4 regions of the Streptomyces sp. NPDC001068 genome follow, and region 1 is predicted to be linked to each of the others. Evidence: riboswitches for the same ligand, from Rfam matches in the RefSeq annotation. Region 1 holds a riboswitch; each other region holds the start of a gene.

Region 1 (3,197 bases):
CGCTGAGCTCACCGACCGGCTTGCCGAGCAGCACGACCTGACTGCTCTGCTCGCCGCCCGGCTTGAGCAGCACGGGGTTCATCAGCGCGGTCGGCTCGACGCGGCAGGCCTGCGCCTGCATGGCCTGCGCCCGCCCGATCTCGGCGCCCTCGCGGGTGACGAAGGAGTTGAGGGACATGTTCTGCGCCTTGAACGGCGCGACCCTGACGCCCTGCCGGACCAGCCACCGGCAGATCCCGGCGGTGACGACGCTCTTGCCGGCGTCGGAGGTGGTACCGGCGACGAGGAGACCGCCGTTGTTCATGAGGCCCTCCCCGAGAGCGCCCCGCGCGCCAGGGCCGCGGCCGCGCTCACGCCGAGCGCCAGCCATCCCACCCGGCGCGACAGCCGTACCGCCCGCTCGATGTCGGCGACTTCCACAGCCCGTCCCTCCCCGTTCAGCACCGGCCGGTGCTCGATGCGCCCCCCGTACGACAGCGTCCCTCCGAGCCGCACCCCGAGCGCTCCCGCGAACGACGCCTCCACCGGCCCCGCGTTGGGGCTCGGATGCTTCGCCGCGTCGGACCGCCAGGCCCGCACGGCTCCCGCGGTGTCGTCGCCGGCGGCGGCCGCCAGCGCGGCGGTGAGCCGTGCCCCCGGCCATCCCGCCACGTCGTCCAGCCGCGCGGAGGCCCACCCGTACCGCCGGTACCGGGCGGACCGGTGACCCACCATCGCGTCCAGGGTGTTGACGGCCCGGAACCCGAGCAGCCCCGGCACCCCGGCGAGGGCTCCCCACACCAGCGCGCCCACGACCGCGTCGCTGGTGTTCTCGGCGACCGACTCCACGACGGCCCGGGCGATCCCGTCGGCGTCCAGGGCCTGCGGATCGCGCCCGCACAGATGGGGCAGCCGGGCCCGGGCGGCCTCGACGTCCCCGGCCCGCAGGGCGCGCCCGACGGCACCGGCCTCGCGGGCGAGCGAAGTGCCCCCGACCACGGCCCAGGTGGCGGTCGCGGTGAGCGCGACGGAGGCGGCGGCGGACGGCCGCAGGGCACGCTGGGCCAGGACGCCCAGCGTCACGGCGCCACCGGCGCAGACCGCGGTGTGCAGGGAGCCCCAGCCGCGGTCGTCCCGCCACAGCACCCGTTCGACGGCTCCTGCCGCCCGGCCGAACGCGGCGACCGGATGCCCGCGGCGAGGATCGCCGAGCAGCAGGTCACCGAGAAGGCCGGCGGCGGCGCCGTACGCGAAGACGCGACCGGCACCCATCGGCTCAGCCGGCCGCGGGGGCGTGAACGGTCCGGGTACTCAACCTCGTTCGGCAGCCGCGCATGGCGATATGTCCTCACTCAGGGTGTCCACGCCCTGGTTCGACGAGACCGGCGGTGAGAGTTCCTGGCTCCCGGGGGTTGTTACCCCGGTGACAGTGGCGGGACCGCGCCGGATTCGCACCGGCTTCCTCTCTTGCCGCCGTACTTGGCTCCGGAAGTCCACCACGCCCCCGGAAGAGCCGTCAACTTGCCGTTGACCTGCGAGGGGAGTGTGTGGGAAGGCCCACACCGGTGGTCCAGCGGGGTTCGTGGGGCATGTCGAAGGCTCCTTCCCGACGGATCGGGAAGGAGCCTTCGGAGGCCGCCGGCGACCGGTCCGGCAGGGCCGTTGCCACGGCCGGGACCTTGCGACGGTCAGGACTCGGCGTAGGTCAGGACTTGGCGACGATCAGGTGGATGCCGTAGGCGACGACGGCCGCGCAGGCCGCGAAGCACAGGTAGGCGGCGGTCACGGCCAGGGCCGCGGAGTCGCCCTGGGCCGTGGCGCGTTCGCGGGCGGACAGGCCCTTGATGCCGAGGGTGAAGAGGGCGACCATGCCCACGGTGACCACGAGGCTGACGCCGAAGACGGAGCCGATGGCTGCCCAGTCGATGTTCATGTCGGGTTCTTCCTCGGGTGTCAGACGGTCGCGGCCGGGTCGGCGGCGGGAGCGGCGGGGGAGGGGATGGTGGCCGTCAGGGCGTCGGCGACCGGGCCCGCGGGCGGCGGGGTCACGGCGGCCATCGCCGCGGTCACCACGCCGGACGGCTCGGTGCCGTCGGTGTCGTTGACGTTCGCGCTGTCCACCACCTGGCGGCGGGAGAGCTTCCAGATCGCGGCGCTCGCGGCGACGAGGAAGACGGCGACGGCCGCCGTGCCCCAGTCGCCGAGGTCGGTCACGGACTCGGCGAGCGCGCCGACGGCCGCGGCCGCGGGGAGGGTGAGCACCCAGGCGACCATCATGCGGGTCGCGGTGGACCAGCGGACCGTGCCGCCCTTGCGGCCCAGGCCCGCGCCCATCACGGAGCCGGAGACGACGTGCGTGGTGGAGAGCGAGAAGCCGAGGTGGGAGGAGGCCAGGATGGCGGTGGCCGCGCTGGTCTGGGCGGCGAAGCCCTGCCGCGGCTGGAGGTCGGTCAGGCCCTTGCCCATGGTGCGGATGATCCGCCAGCCGCCGATGTAGGTGCCGAGCGCGATCGCCAGGCCGGCGGAGAGGATGACCCAGGTGGGAGGGTTCGAGCCGGGCGCGACGGAGCCGCCCGCGATCAGCGCGAGGGTGATGATGCCCATCGTCTTCTGCGCGTCGTTGGTGCCGTGGGCGAGTGAGACGAGGCCGGCGGAGGCGATCTGGCCGGCGCGGTAGCCCTTGCGGGTGGCGTTGTCGTCGGCGTTCCCGCCGATCCCGTAGGAAAGGCGGGTGGCGAGCATCGCCGCGAGGCCCGCGACGACGGGAGCGGCGACCGCCGGCAGCAGGATCTTGGTGACCAGGACGTCGCCGTGCACCGCGCCGAAGCCGGCGGAGGCGACGGTGGCGCCGACAAGGCCGCCCATCAGGGCGTGCGAGGAGCTGGAGGGCAGGCCCACCAGCCAGGTCACCAGGTTCCAGAGGATCGCGCCGACGAGGGCGGCGAAGATGACCTCGGGCCGGATGCCGTTCTCGTCGACGAGGCCCTTGGAGATCGTGTTGGCGACCTCCACGGAGAGGAAGGCGCCCACCAGGTTGAGCGCGGCGGACATGGTCACCGCGATCTTGGGCTTGAGCGCGCCGGTCGAGATGGTCGTGGCCATCGCGTTGGCGGTGTCGTGGAAACCGTTCGTGAAATCGAACGCGAGTGCGGTCACCACCACAATCGCGAGGATCAGCGAGAAGCTTTCCATTTACCCAGACAATCTTTAGAGGTCAT
Region 2 (3,197 bases), on a different contig from region 1:
ACCGCGCGCCGCACCCGGGTCTACAACCCGCTGCACGGCCGCGCCGACATGGCGGGCAAGGGGTACCTGCTGGACCTGACCGCGGCCGGACACCCGGTCATCCCGACCGTCGACCGGCCCGAGCACCTCGACCGCCTGCCCGAGAGCGACCAGTACGCGGTCAAGCCCCGGACCGGCGCGGACTCCATAGGCCTGACCTTCGTGACCGGGGACCGGCTGGCGGGCCTCGCCTACGGTGACATCCTGGTCCAGCCGCGCGTCGACTTCCGCTACGAGGTGTCCTTCTACTACGTCGACGACACCTTCCAGTACGCGCTGTACGCCCCCGACCCCGCCCGCCGCTGGGAGCTGGAACCGTACGAGCCCTCCGCGGCGGATCTCGCCTTCGCCCGGCGCTTCATCGAGTGGAACACGCTCGACCACGGCATCCAGCGCGTGGACGCCTGTCGTACCCGGGAGGGCGCCCTGCTCCTGGTGGAGCTGGAGGACCTCAACCCCTACCTCTCCCTCGACCTGGTCGACGACCGCACCCGCGACACCTTCGTGGCCGGCATGACCGCCTCCCTCCACCGATTCCTGGAAGCGGCTCCGCGCGCCTGAGACCCGCCGCCGGGGCCGGTTCGCACCATCCGGATGACGGACATGTCGATGCCCCGCGCGGTGCTACCCCGTAGGGTGACCCGTGCAGCTGGTTCGACCCGTCCGCCAGGCGGGTCGTCGTAAGAGGGAACCCGGTGGGAATCCGGGACTGCCCCGCAGCGGTGAGCGGGAACGACCGCCGTCATACGCACTGGGTCCGACGTACCGGGCCTGGGAAGCGACGGCCAGTAGGTGTCCGCCGGGAGACCGGAGGACGTGCCCGCGAGTCCGAAGACCTGCCGACTGCCCGCGTGCGAACCACTCGCGCGCGGACATCCCGGTGACCTCGTGGGCAGGTCGGCGTGCACACCAGGCGGACGACCGTGCCGAGCGCACCGGGTCGGCCCCGCCCGGATCGTCACCCCTTCGCGTCCTCGTCCCGTCACCAGGGATCTCAGGGATCCATCTCGCGAAGGAGATCTCCGTGACCACCGAGACCGCAGCCGCGGCAGCACGGGCCACCGTGTACGGCTATCCCCGTCAGGGCCCGGACCGGGAGCTGAAGAAGGCGATCGAGGGCTACTGGAAGGGCCGGGTCGACGCCGGGGCGCTGCACGCCACCGCCGCAGGGCTGCGCCGCGACACCTGGCGGCAGCTCGCCGGTGCCGGCCTGCACGAAGTCCCGACCGGCGACTTCTCGTACTACGACCACGTCCTGGACACCACCGTGATGGTCGGTGCGATCCCGGCCCGCCACCGGGCCGCCGTCGACGCCGACGCGCTGGACGGGTACTTCGCCATGGCCCGCGGCACCCAGGACGTGGCGCCGCTGGAGATGACGAAATGGTTCGACACGAATTACCACTACCTGGTGCCGGAGTTGGGTCCCGACACCGTCTTCGGCGCCGACTCCGGCAAGCAGGTCGGCGAACTGCGCGAGGCCCTGGCGCTCGGCCTCGCCGCCCGGCCCGTGCTCGTCGGCCCGGTCACCTACCTGCTGCTGGCCAAGCCCGCGCCGGACGCCCCCGCGGACTTCGAGCCGCTCACCCTGCTGGACCGGCTGCTGCCCGTGTACGCCCACGTCCTCGCCGACCTGCGGGCGGCCGGTGCCGAATGGGTGCAGCTCGACGAACCGGCCCTGGTCCAGGACCGCACCCCCGCCGAGCTGAACGCCGCCGCACGCGCCTACCGTGACCTCGGCGGGCTCACCGACCGTCCGAAGCTGCTGGTGGCCTCCTACTTCGACCGCCTCGGCGACGCGCTGCCGGTGCTGGCCAAGGCACCCGTCGAGGGCCTCGCCCTGGACTTCACCGGGTCCGCCGCCGCCAACCTGGGCGCCCTGGCGGCGGTCGGCGGGCTGCCCGGCAAGCGGCTGGTCGCGGGCGTCGTCAACGGCCGCAACATCTGGGTCAACGACCTCGCCACCTCACTGTCGACGCTCGGCACCCTGCTGGGGCTGGCCGGCCGGGTCGACGTCGCCACCTCCTGCTCCCTGCTCCACGTGCCGCTCGACACCGCGGCCGAGCGCGACATCGAGCCGCAGATCCTGCGCTGGCTGGCGTTCGCGAAGCAGAAGACCGCCGAGGTCGTCACCCTCGCCAGGGGCCTCGCCCGGGGCACCGACACCATCGCCGCCGAACTCGCCGCCAACCGGGCCGACCTCGCCTCCCGTGAGCGCTCCCCCATCACCCGCGACCCGGCGGTCCGCGCCCGTACCGCCGCGGTCACGGCCGCGGACCTGCGCCGTTCCCTGCCCTACCCCGAGCGGGCCGCCGCCCAACGCGCCCACCTCGGGCTGCCGTTGCTGCCGACGACCACCATCGGCTCGTTCCCGCAGACCGGCGAACTGCGCACCGCCCGGGCGGACCTGCGTACCGGACGGATCGACACGGCCGGCTACGAGGAGCGGATCAGGGCCGAGATCCGGGAGGTCGTCTCCTTCCAGGAGAAGTCCGGGATCGACGTCCTGGTGCACGGCGAGGCCGAACGCAACGACATGGTCCAGTACTTCGCCGAACAGCTCACCGGGTACCTGGCCACCCGGCACGGCTGGGTCCAGTCCTACGGCACCCGGTACGTACGGCCGCCGGTCCTGGCGGGTGACATCTCGCGGCCCGAGCCGATGACGGTGCGCTGGACGGCCTACGCCCAGTCCCTCACCGGCCGTCCGGTCAAGGGCATGCTGACCGGGCCGGTCACCATGCTGGCCTGGTCCTTCGTCCGTGACGACCAGCCGCTCGGCGACACCGCCCGCCAGGTCGCCCTCGCCCTGCGCGACGAGGTGAACGACCTTGAGGCCGCGGGTACTTCGGTCATCCAGGTCGACGAACCCGCCCTGCGCGAGACACTCCCGCTGCGGGCCGGGGACCGTCCGGACTATCTCGCGTGGGCGACGGAGTCGTTCCGGCTGACCACCGCGGGGGTCCGGCCACGGACTCAGATCCACACCCACATGTGCTACGCCGAGTTCGGCGACATCGTCCAGGCCATCGACGACCTGGACGCGGACGTCATCAGCCTGGAGGCGGCCCGCTCGCACATGCAGGTCGCCCGCGAACTCGCCGCCCACGGCTACCCGCGCGAGGCCGGACCCGGTGTCTACGACATCCACTCGCCGC
Region 3 (3,197 bases), on a different contig from region 1:
GCCGGACGGTGAGTTCCCGGGTGGTGCCGGGGCCGATGTCCTCGACCTCGCCGTAGACGGCCCGGCTGCGCGGGTCCTCCAGGAAGACCTCGGCGGAACCGTCGGTAGGGTTGCGCAGGTCGAAGACCTGGACACCGGGGGCCGGTGCGCTCCAGCCCCGCCCGCAGCGGCTGGGGGACACCTCGACCGTGGTGTGCGGCAGCGTGTTCGGGCCGGCGTGCGCGGGGCGCGGGCCGCGGGCGAGCGCCAGGACTCCGGCCACCAGGCAGACGACGACGACCGCGACGACCGCCCAGGGACGCGGCGACCTCGCGTCGAGGCCGGACAACACCATCCCAGCTCCCGGGTCCGTACCGTTCGTGATCGCCTCATGCTAGGCAGACGTGTTCACCCGAACGGCCGTCCAGGCGAACCCATGACCAAGTGTTCCCTGCCGGTTCACCGGATCTGCCGGGGGTCCGCCCGGCCGGTGCCGGGCGGTCCCGCCACGAGGACGGCACCCCGTGCGGCCACCCGCGGCCGCGCGGCGCGTACCGTGTCGAGAAGATCATCCGTGACCTGCGGGTCCACCGGATCCCGGAAGGAACCTACGAGATCATGCGTGTCACCACGGCCCGAGGGCGTACGGAGGCCATCCGATGAACGACGTCCTGCTGCACACCGCCGGCCGGGTGGGCCGACTCGTCCTCAACCGCCCCAAGGCCCTCAACGCCCTCTCCCACGCCATGGTCCGCGCCATCGACGAGGCGCTCACCGCCTGGGAGCACGACCCCGCCGTGGCGACCGTCGTCCTCACCGGCGCGGGGGAGCGCGGCCTGTGCGCGGGCGGCGACATCCGCGCCGTCCACGACGACGCCCGCGACGGCGACGGCACCGGCGCCGCCGCGTTCTGGCGCGACGAGTACCGCCTCAACGCCCGCATCGCCCGCTACCCCAAGCCCTACGTCGCGATCATGGACGGCATCGTGATGGGCGGCGGAGTCGGCGTCTCCGCGCACGGCAGCGTCCGGATCGCCACCGAGCGTTCCCGGATCGCCATGCCGGAGACCGGCATCGGCTTCGTCCCGGACGTCGGCGGCACCCGCCTGCTCGCCCTCGCCCCCGGCGAACTCGGCACCCACCTCGCCCTGACGGGAGCCCAGATCGGCGCCGCGGACGCCCTGTTGTGCGGGCTCGCCGACCACTGCGTGCCCTCCGAGCGCGTCGAAGGGCTTATCGCCGACCTCGCCGAGCGGCCCGTCCCCGACGCGCTCGCCCGGCACGTGCGACCGGCGCCGGACGGCGAACTGGCCCGTCACCGGGAGTGGATCGACGCCTGCTACACCGCCGGCACGGTCGAGGAGATCGTCCGGCGGCTGCTCGACCACGGCGACCCGGGGGCCAAGGAGGCGGCACACACCCTGCTGTCGAGGTCGCCGACCGCCCTCAAGGTCACGCTCGCCGCGCTGCGCCGGGCCCGGCGGCTCGGTTCGCTCGAGGAGGTCCTCGACCAGGAGTACCGCGTCTCCTGCCGGGCCCTGACCACGCCCGACCTGGTGGAGGGCATCCGCGCCCAGGTCATCGACAAGGACCGTGCCCCCCGTTGGTCGCCGGCCACCCTCGCCGAGGTCACCGACGCCGACGTGCAGCGGTACTTCGCCCCGCTCGGCGAGCGCGAACTGGGGCTCGCCTGACCCAACGGTTCCGGTCACCGCCGCCCCGGTGGCCCCGAAACGTGCCGGCCGGCGGGAGAGGAAGATCACGCCAGGTGGGCGCGGTCTTGGCCGTGCCCCTGACACGCGGTACGGTCGGTCCGATATCGACGACGCCAGAACGGAAGCCGGTGGAAGTCCGGCACGGTCGCGCCACTGTGTGCGAGAACCCCCGGGGATCTCGCGAGTCAGACCCGTAGCCGTCGTCAAGTGCACCACCGAGATGGGACGCGAACTCCCAGAGGAGGTTCTGCCATGGCGCAGACCGTCGCGCAGCCGACAGCCACCACCCCCGTCGTTCCCGCCAAGCTGCCGCTGAGCGCGATAGCTCCGTGGGCGGTCTTCTTCGGCATCCTCATGATCGTCCTGCTCTACTTCGTCGGCGCCGAGCAGGGCGCCACCTCCGTGTTCAGCGGCACGGACGTCCACGAGTGGGTGCACGACGCCCGCCACCTCCTCGGCTTCCCCTGCCACTGACGTAAGGGACGCCGCACGCCCATGAACTCCGCAACGGTAAGAAACCTCCTGTGGCGGGGCATGCTCGCCGGCCTCGTCGCCGGTGCGCTCGCCCTGGTCGTCGCCTACCTCCTCGGTGAGCCGAACGTCGACAAGGCGATCAGCTTCGAGGACGCCCACTCGCACGAGCACGAGATGGAGGTCGTCTCCCGCTCCCTGCAGTCCACCGCGGGCCTGGCCACCGGTGTGCTGGTCTACGGGGTCGCGTTCGGCGGCATCGCCGCGCTCGCCTACTGCTTCGCCCTCGGCCGCGTCGGCCGCTTCTCGCCCCGGGCGACGGCACTGCTGCTGTCCGGCTGCGCGCTGCTCGCCGTGTACGTCGTGCCGTTCCTGAAGTACCCGGCCAACCCGCCGTCGGTGGGCGACCCGGACACCATCGGCAAGCGGACCACGCTGTACTTCCTGATGATGGTGCTCAGCGTGCTGCTGGCGGTCGCCGCCACCATCCTGGGCAAGCGGCTGGCGCCCAGCCTCGGCACCTGGTGGGCGACCATGGTCGCGGTGGCCGCCTTCGCCGTGGTCATCGCGCTCGCCTACCGGTTCCTGCCCGCCATCAACGAGGTGCCGGCGGACTTCCCGGCCACCCTGCTGTGGCGGTTCCGGGTCTCCGCGCTCGCCATCCAGCTGGTGCTGTGGGGCGGCTTCGGCCTGCTCTTCGGCGAGTTGGCGGAGCGGCAGCTCAACCCGCGGCCCGCGAAGGCCCCGGCCGGACGGACGGTTCCCGCCGCGCACTGAACGACTCACGTCACGCGAGGGCCCCTCGGAACCACCCGGGGGCCCTCTCGCGTCCCCGGGCGGCGGCCCGCCGGGGAAGAGGCCCGGCCCCGGTGCCGTGAACCGGCCGTGAACCCGCCGTGTCCTCGGCGTCCGGACCGGAGCCGCGCTCGCCTCCACCGCCGCCGACAGGGAAGGATGGGCCTCCAGCGATCGATCAACGACTGCGGAGGAAGTGGACTCATGCCACATGAGCGAGCGGGCCGGCCGGCCGCT
Region 4 (3,197 bases), on a different contig from region 1:
AGCTGCGGGGGCCTGCCCCTCGCGCTGCGGATCATCGGGAACCGGCTGCTCAGCCGGCCCGACTGGGATGCCGCGGAACTGGCCGCCCGGCTCGCCCCCGAGGAACACCGCCTCGACCAGTTCAGGGCGGGGGACCTGCGGATCGCCGCCGCGTTCATGATGTCCTACGAACAGCTGACCCCCTCGGCACGGCAGGTCTTCCGAAGACTGGCGGTGCTGCCGGGGCGGGACTTCGGCGCCGAACTGGCCTCGGTGGCCGGCGGACTCCCGCTCGGGGACGCCTGGGAGGCGCTGGACGACCTCGTGGACCTCGGCCTCCTCCAGGACGCCGGGGCGGGAAGGTACCGGTTCCACGACCTCGTCCGGCTCTTCGCCCGCGACCGGCTCCAGGCGGAGGAGGGCGACGCCGCCGCGGCCGTCCGGGAACGGGTGACGGTGTGGCTGTTGCGGACGGCGACGGCCGCCGGACGCTGGTTCGAGCCCGGCTACGGCCGCCCCGACCCGGACGTCCCCGCCCTCGGCAGCACGGAGGAAGCGGAGGACTGGCTGCGGGCGGAGGTGGAGAACTGGCTCGGAGCACTGCGCTCCGCGTCGGCCGCCGGCCGGCATCGACCGGTCCTGGACTGCGCCGAGTCGATGCACTGGTTCTCCGACCGCTGGGCCCATGCCCCCCACTGGCGTGAAGTCTTCTCTCTCGGCGCGGAGGCCGCCGTCGCCCTCGCCGACCCCGTACAGCAGGCGACGCAGCTCAACTACCTCGCCTGGGTCCACTGGGTGCCGCCCAGCGACCCCGAGGCCATGCTCCGCTGCACCGCGCGGGCACTGGAACTCGCCGAGCGGAGCGGTGCCGCCCAACAGGTCGCCGCGGCACACGACTACACCTCGCGTGCCCTGCTGGCGCTCGACCGACCCGACGAGGCCGCGGCGTCGGCGGCCGTGGCCGCGGGGATGTTCCAGGCGGCCGGCGACATCGACGCGTACGTGCAGACCCTCTCCCAGATCGGCCACTGCCGCAGGAAGCAGGGGCGTACCGCCGAAGCCCTGCGGCAGTACCGCGGGACGCTCGACCTGATCGGCGACGGGAGTTCGGGCATGACGCCCACCATCGCGGCACAGTGCCGGCCGTACGTGCTGGCGCGCATCGGACAGTGCCTGGCGGACCTCGACCGCCGCGCCGAGGCGGTCGCCGCCCTCACCGAGGCGGTGGAGCTGATGGAGAAGCTCCAGCCGAACTTCCGTCAGGCCGAAGCCCTGGAGACACTGGGAGCCCTGCTGGAGGACGAAGGCCGCCCCTACTACGAGCGGGCCGCCCGGACCTACCGGGAGATCGGCGACGAGGCGGCCGGCCGTCGCTGCGAGGCCGCCACCTGACCACCCCGACCGCCCGCGGGCGCCGTCGGGCAGCCGTACGCGCTTCCCGTCACCCCCCGCCCGGGAACTCCCCGGCCTCGGTCACGCCGACCGGTCAACTCGCCCTGCCCGGCGGGGTGAAGACGTACAGCTCGAGGATGTCGGGACAGGGCGCGATGCCCGGCCCGCCGGCCCGCACCCAGGCGGCGACGTCCTCGGTGGCCTCGGGATCGTTGACCAGGCCGAGCCAGACCGGGCGGGCTCCCGCGGCGCGCGCGGCGGCCGAGGGCTGGACGACGATCACGTTGGCGTGCTCGCACACGTCGAGGCAGTCCGAGACCCGCACGGGAACCTGCTCCGACAGGCGCGCCAACTGCCGGTCGTGATCCACCCCGGTGACCTTCGGGGTGCCGCAGCAGCAGTCCCGGCAGACCACGACACGGCAGGGTGCCGGTGTGGCCGCGGGGTTCGCCGAACGTCCTGCCTCGGGTCGCGGCCGGGACATCGGGCTCACCCCCTGCGCCGGAAGGACGGACGGGGTCGCGGGAGCGCGGAACTGCACGGCATGCCTCGGCGGGTGTCGGGGCTCGTACGCGGAGCCTGGCCTGCGGACGTCCTCCGCGCCGGGGCACGGAGGTGCCAGCAGGTCTTCGGACTCGGGTTCCTCCGGCCGGGACGCCTTCCCGGTCTCCCAGTGGCTCGCGTGCCCCGCCCGTCCCCCTCACCGCTGCGCGTCAGCTCCGGATTCCCACCGGATTCCCTGACCACGGACGTGGTTCGACTGGCACGTCGAGGCTATCAAGTCCGGCGTACGGGCAGATGGTCCGAAGCGACCCGCTCCTTGACCAGTACGGCGACCGGATCGCCGAGGTCTTCCGCGACCCCGAGAACCTGCTCGAGATCCTCGACGGCTGCTGGGGGACGGGAAAGCTCCCCCAGACGATCTCCCGCCGCCCCCGCGGACACTGAAAGCCCGAGGACCTCACCAGGGACGACGTGCACGCACAGCCGTTCGATCCTCCTGCCATCCGGCCCGTGACACCGGCCACACCGCACATTACGCGCATGGGCAAAACAGCAGGTCAGGCACGCTTCCCGGCAGCCTCCGGGATCACCACACTCTCCACATAATGCGTCATCAGAAAAACGTCATGTTAAGCGGGGAAGGCATAACCGCAGCTCAGGATTGGTTCCCGGTGCTCTGAGTGCCCCTGTGGGCACCTAGAGCGTCAGCGCGACGGCGATAAAGTGCATCGCGGTAAACACCGGTGGCGTTCCAGGACCCTCACCATCGCGGTCGTGCGCTGTCCATTTCGGCGATCCGTGGGCTGGTCTTTCCCATCGCAGGGGATAGGCCGCGCTTCCGATCCGTGGCCCATCCCCCTGGCGTTGTCGACGCGTGCAGCTACTGACTTATAGCGACCCACTGCACGGAAAGGCGCTGCAGAAGCTGCTCGGCCGAGTCGTCAGGGTGGAACTCCCGGAGGACCTGTGCGAGACGCAGGGCGCGGGCCACCTGGGGACCAGGCGAAAGGCCGAGCGCCTCTATGACGTCCGAGGCGGAGACGATCAGGACTCCGGTCGTGTCGGCGAGAAGTGCCCACTCGGCGCGCAGGCGGATCTCACGGTCGAAGTCGGCATCGTGCGCCAGCTTCTCAAGTGCCTTCGCCCACCGCACCCGGTACCTAGCATGGATGCTGTTCAACTTCTGATCATTGAACCGCTGAAGCCCCAGGTCTCCCGCAGCCTCCTGAAGGCTTTGCCTGTAGCGCGGATAGTCCTGACGCTCCAAGGCGGCACGCCACTGCAACACCAGCGTGGACTTCTCCGGACTACGCTCGACGGAC

What was found. Region 1 has a riboswitch for cobalamin ahead of ACFY3I_RS14760 (cobalamin biosynthesis protein). Riboswitches for the same ligand answer to the same signal wherever they lie in the genome.
Region 2: another riboswitch for cobalamin. It lies ahead of metE (5-methyltetrahydropteroyltriglutamate--homocysteine S-methyltransferase); the one in region 1 lies ahead of ACFY3I_RS14760 (cobalamin biosynthesis protein).
Region 3: another riboswitch for cobalamin. It lies ahead of ACFY3I_RS07960 (CbtB-domain containing protein); the one in region 1 lies ahead of ACFY3I_RS14760 (cobalamin biosynthesis protein).
Region 4: another riboswitch for cobalamin. It lies ahead of ACFY3I_RS04555 ((2Fe-2S) ferredoxin domain-containing protein); the one in region 1 lies ahead of ACFY3I_RS14760 (cobalamin biosynthesis protein).

Annotation. Positions count from the first base shown of each region.
Region 1 covers NZ_JBIAYD010000004.1:548,879-552,075, forward strand. The annotation lists gene ACFY3I_RS14755 (cobyric acid synthase) at 1-304, opposite strand, end outside; gene ACFY3I_RS14760 (cobalamin biosynthesis protein) at 301-1,251, opposite strand; cobalamin riboswitch at 1,351-1,493, opposite strand; gene ACFY3I_RS14765 (hypothetical protein) at 1,685-1,912, opposite strand; gene ACFY3I_RS14770 (anion permease) at 1,933-3,171, opposite strand.
Region 2 covers NZ_JBIAYD010000001.1:754,822-758,018, forward strand. The annotation lists gene ACFY3I_RS03315 (hypothetical protein) at 1-600, shown strand, start outside; cobalamin riboswitch at 673-898, shown strand; gene metE (5-methyltetrahydropteroyltriglutamate--homocysteine S-methyltransferase) at 1,064-3,197, shown strand, end outside.
Region 3 covers NZ_JBIAYD010000002.1:639,767-642,963, reverse strand. The annotation lists gene ACFY3I_RS07975 (EfeM/EfeO family lipoprotein) at 1-334, opposite strand, end outside; partial or broken gene ACFY3I_RS07970 (acyl-CoA dehydrogenase family protein) at 532-642, shown strand; gene ACFY3I_RS07965 (enoyl-CoA hydratase/isomerase family protein) at 639-1,673, shown strand; cobalamin riboswitch at 1,772-1,911, shown strand; gene ACFY3I_RS07960 (CbtB-domain containing protein) at 1,947-2,168, shown strand; gene ACFY3I_RS07955 (CbtA family protein) at 2,190-2,942, shown strand; gene pgm (phosphoglucomutase (alpha-D-glucose-1,6-bisphosphate-dependent)) at 3,165-3,197, shown strand, end outside.
Region 4 covers NZ_JBIAYD010000001.1:1,042,967-1,046,163, forward strand. The annotation lists gene ACFY3I_RS04550 (NB-ARC domain-containing protein) at 1-1,371, shown strand, start outside; gene ACFY3I_RS04555 ((2Fe-2S) ferredoxin domain-containing protein) at 1,466-1,855, opposite strand; cobalamin riboswitch at 1,974-2,151, opposite strand; gene ACFY3I_RS04560 (hypothetical protein) at 2,170-2,319, shown strand; gene ACFY3I_RS04565 (hypothetical protein) at 2,756-3,197, opposite strand, start outside.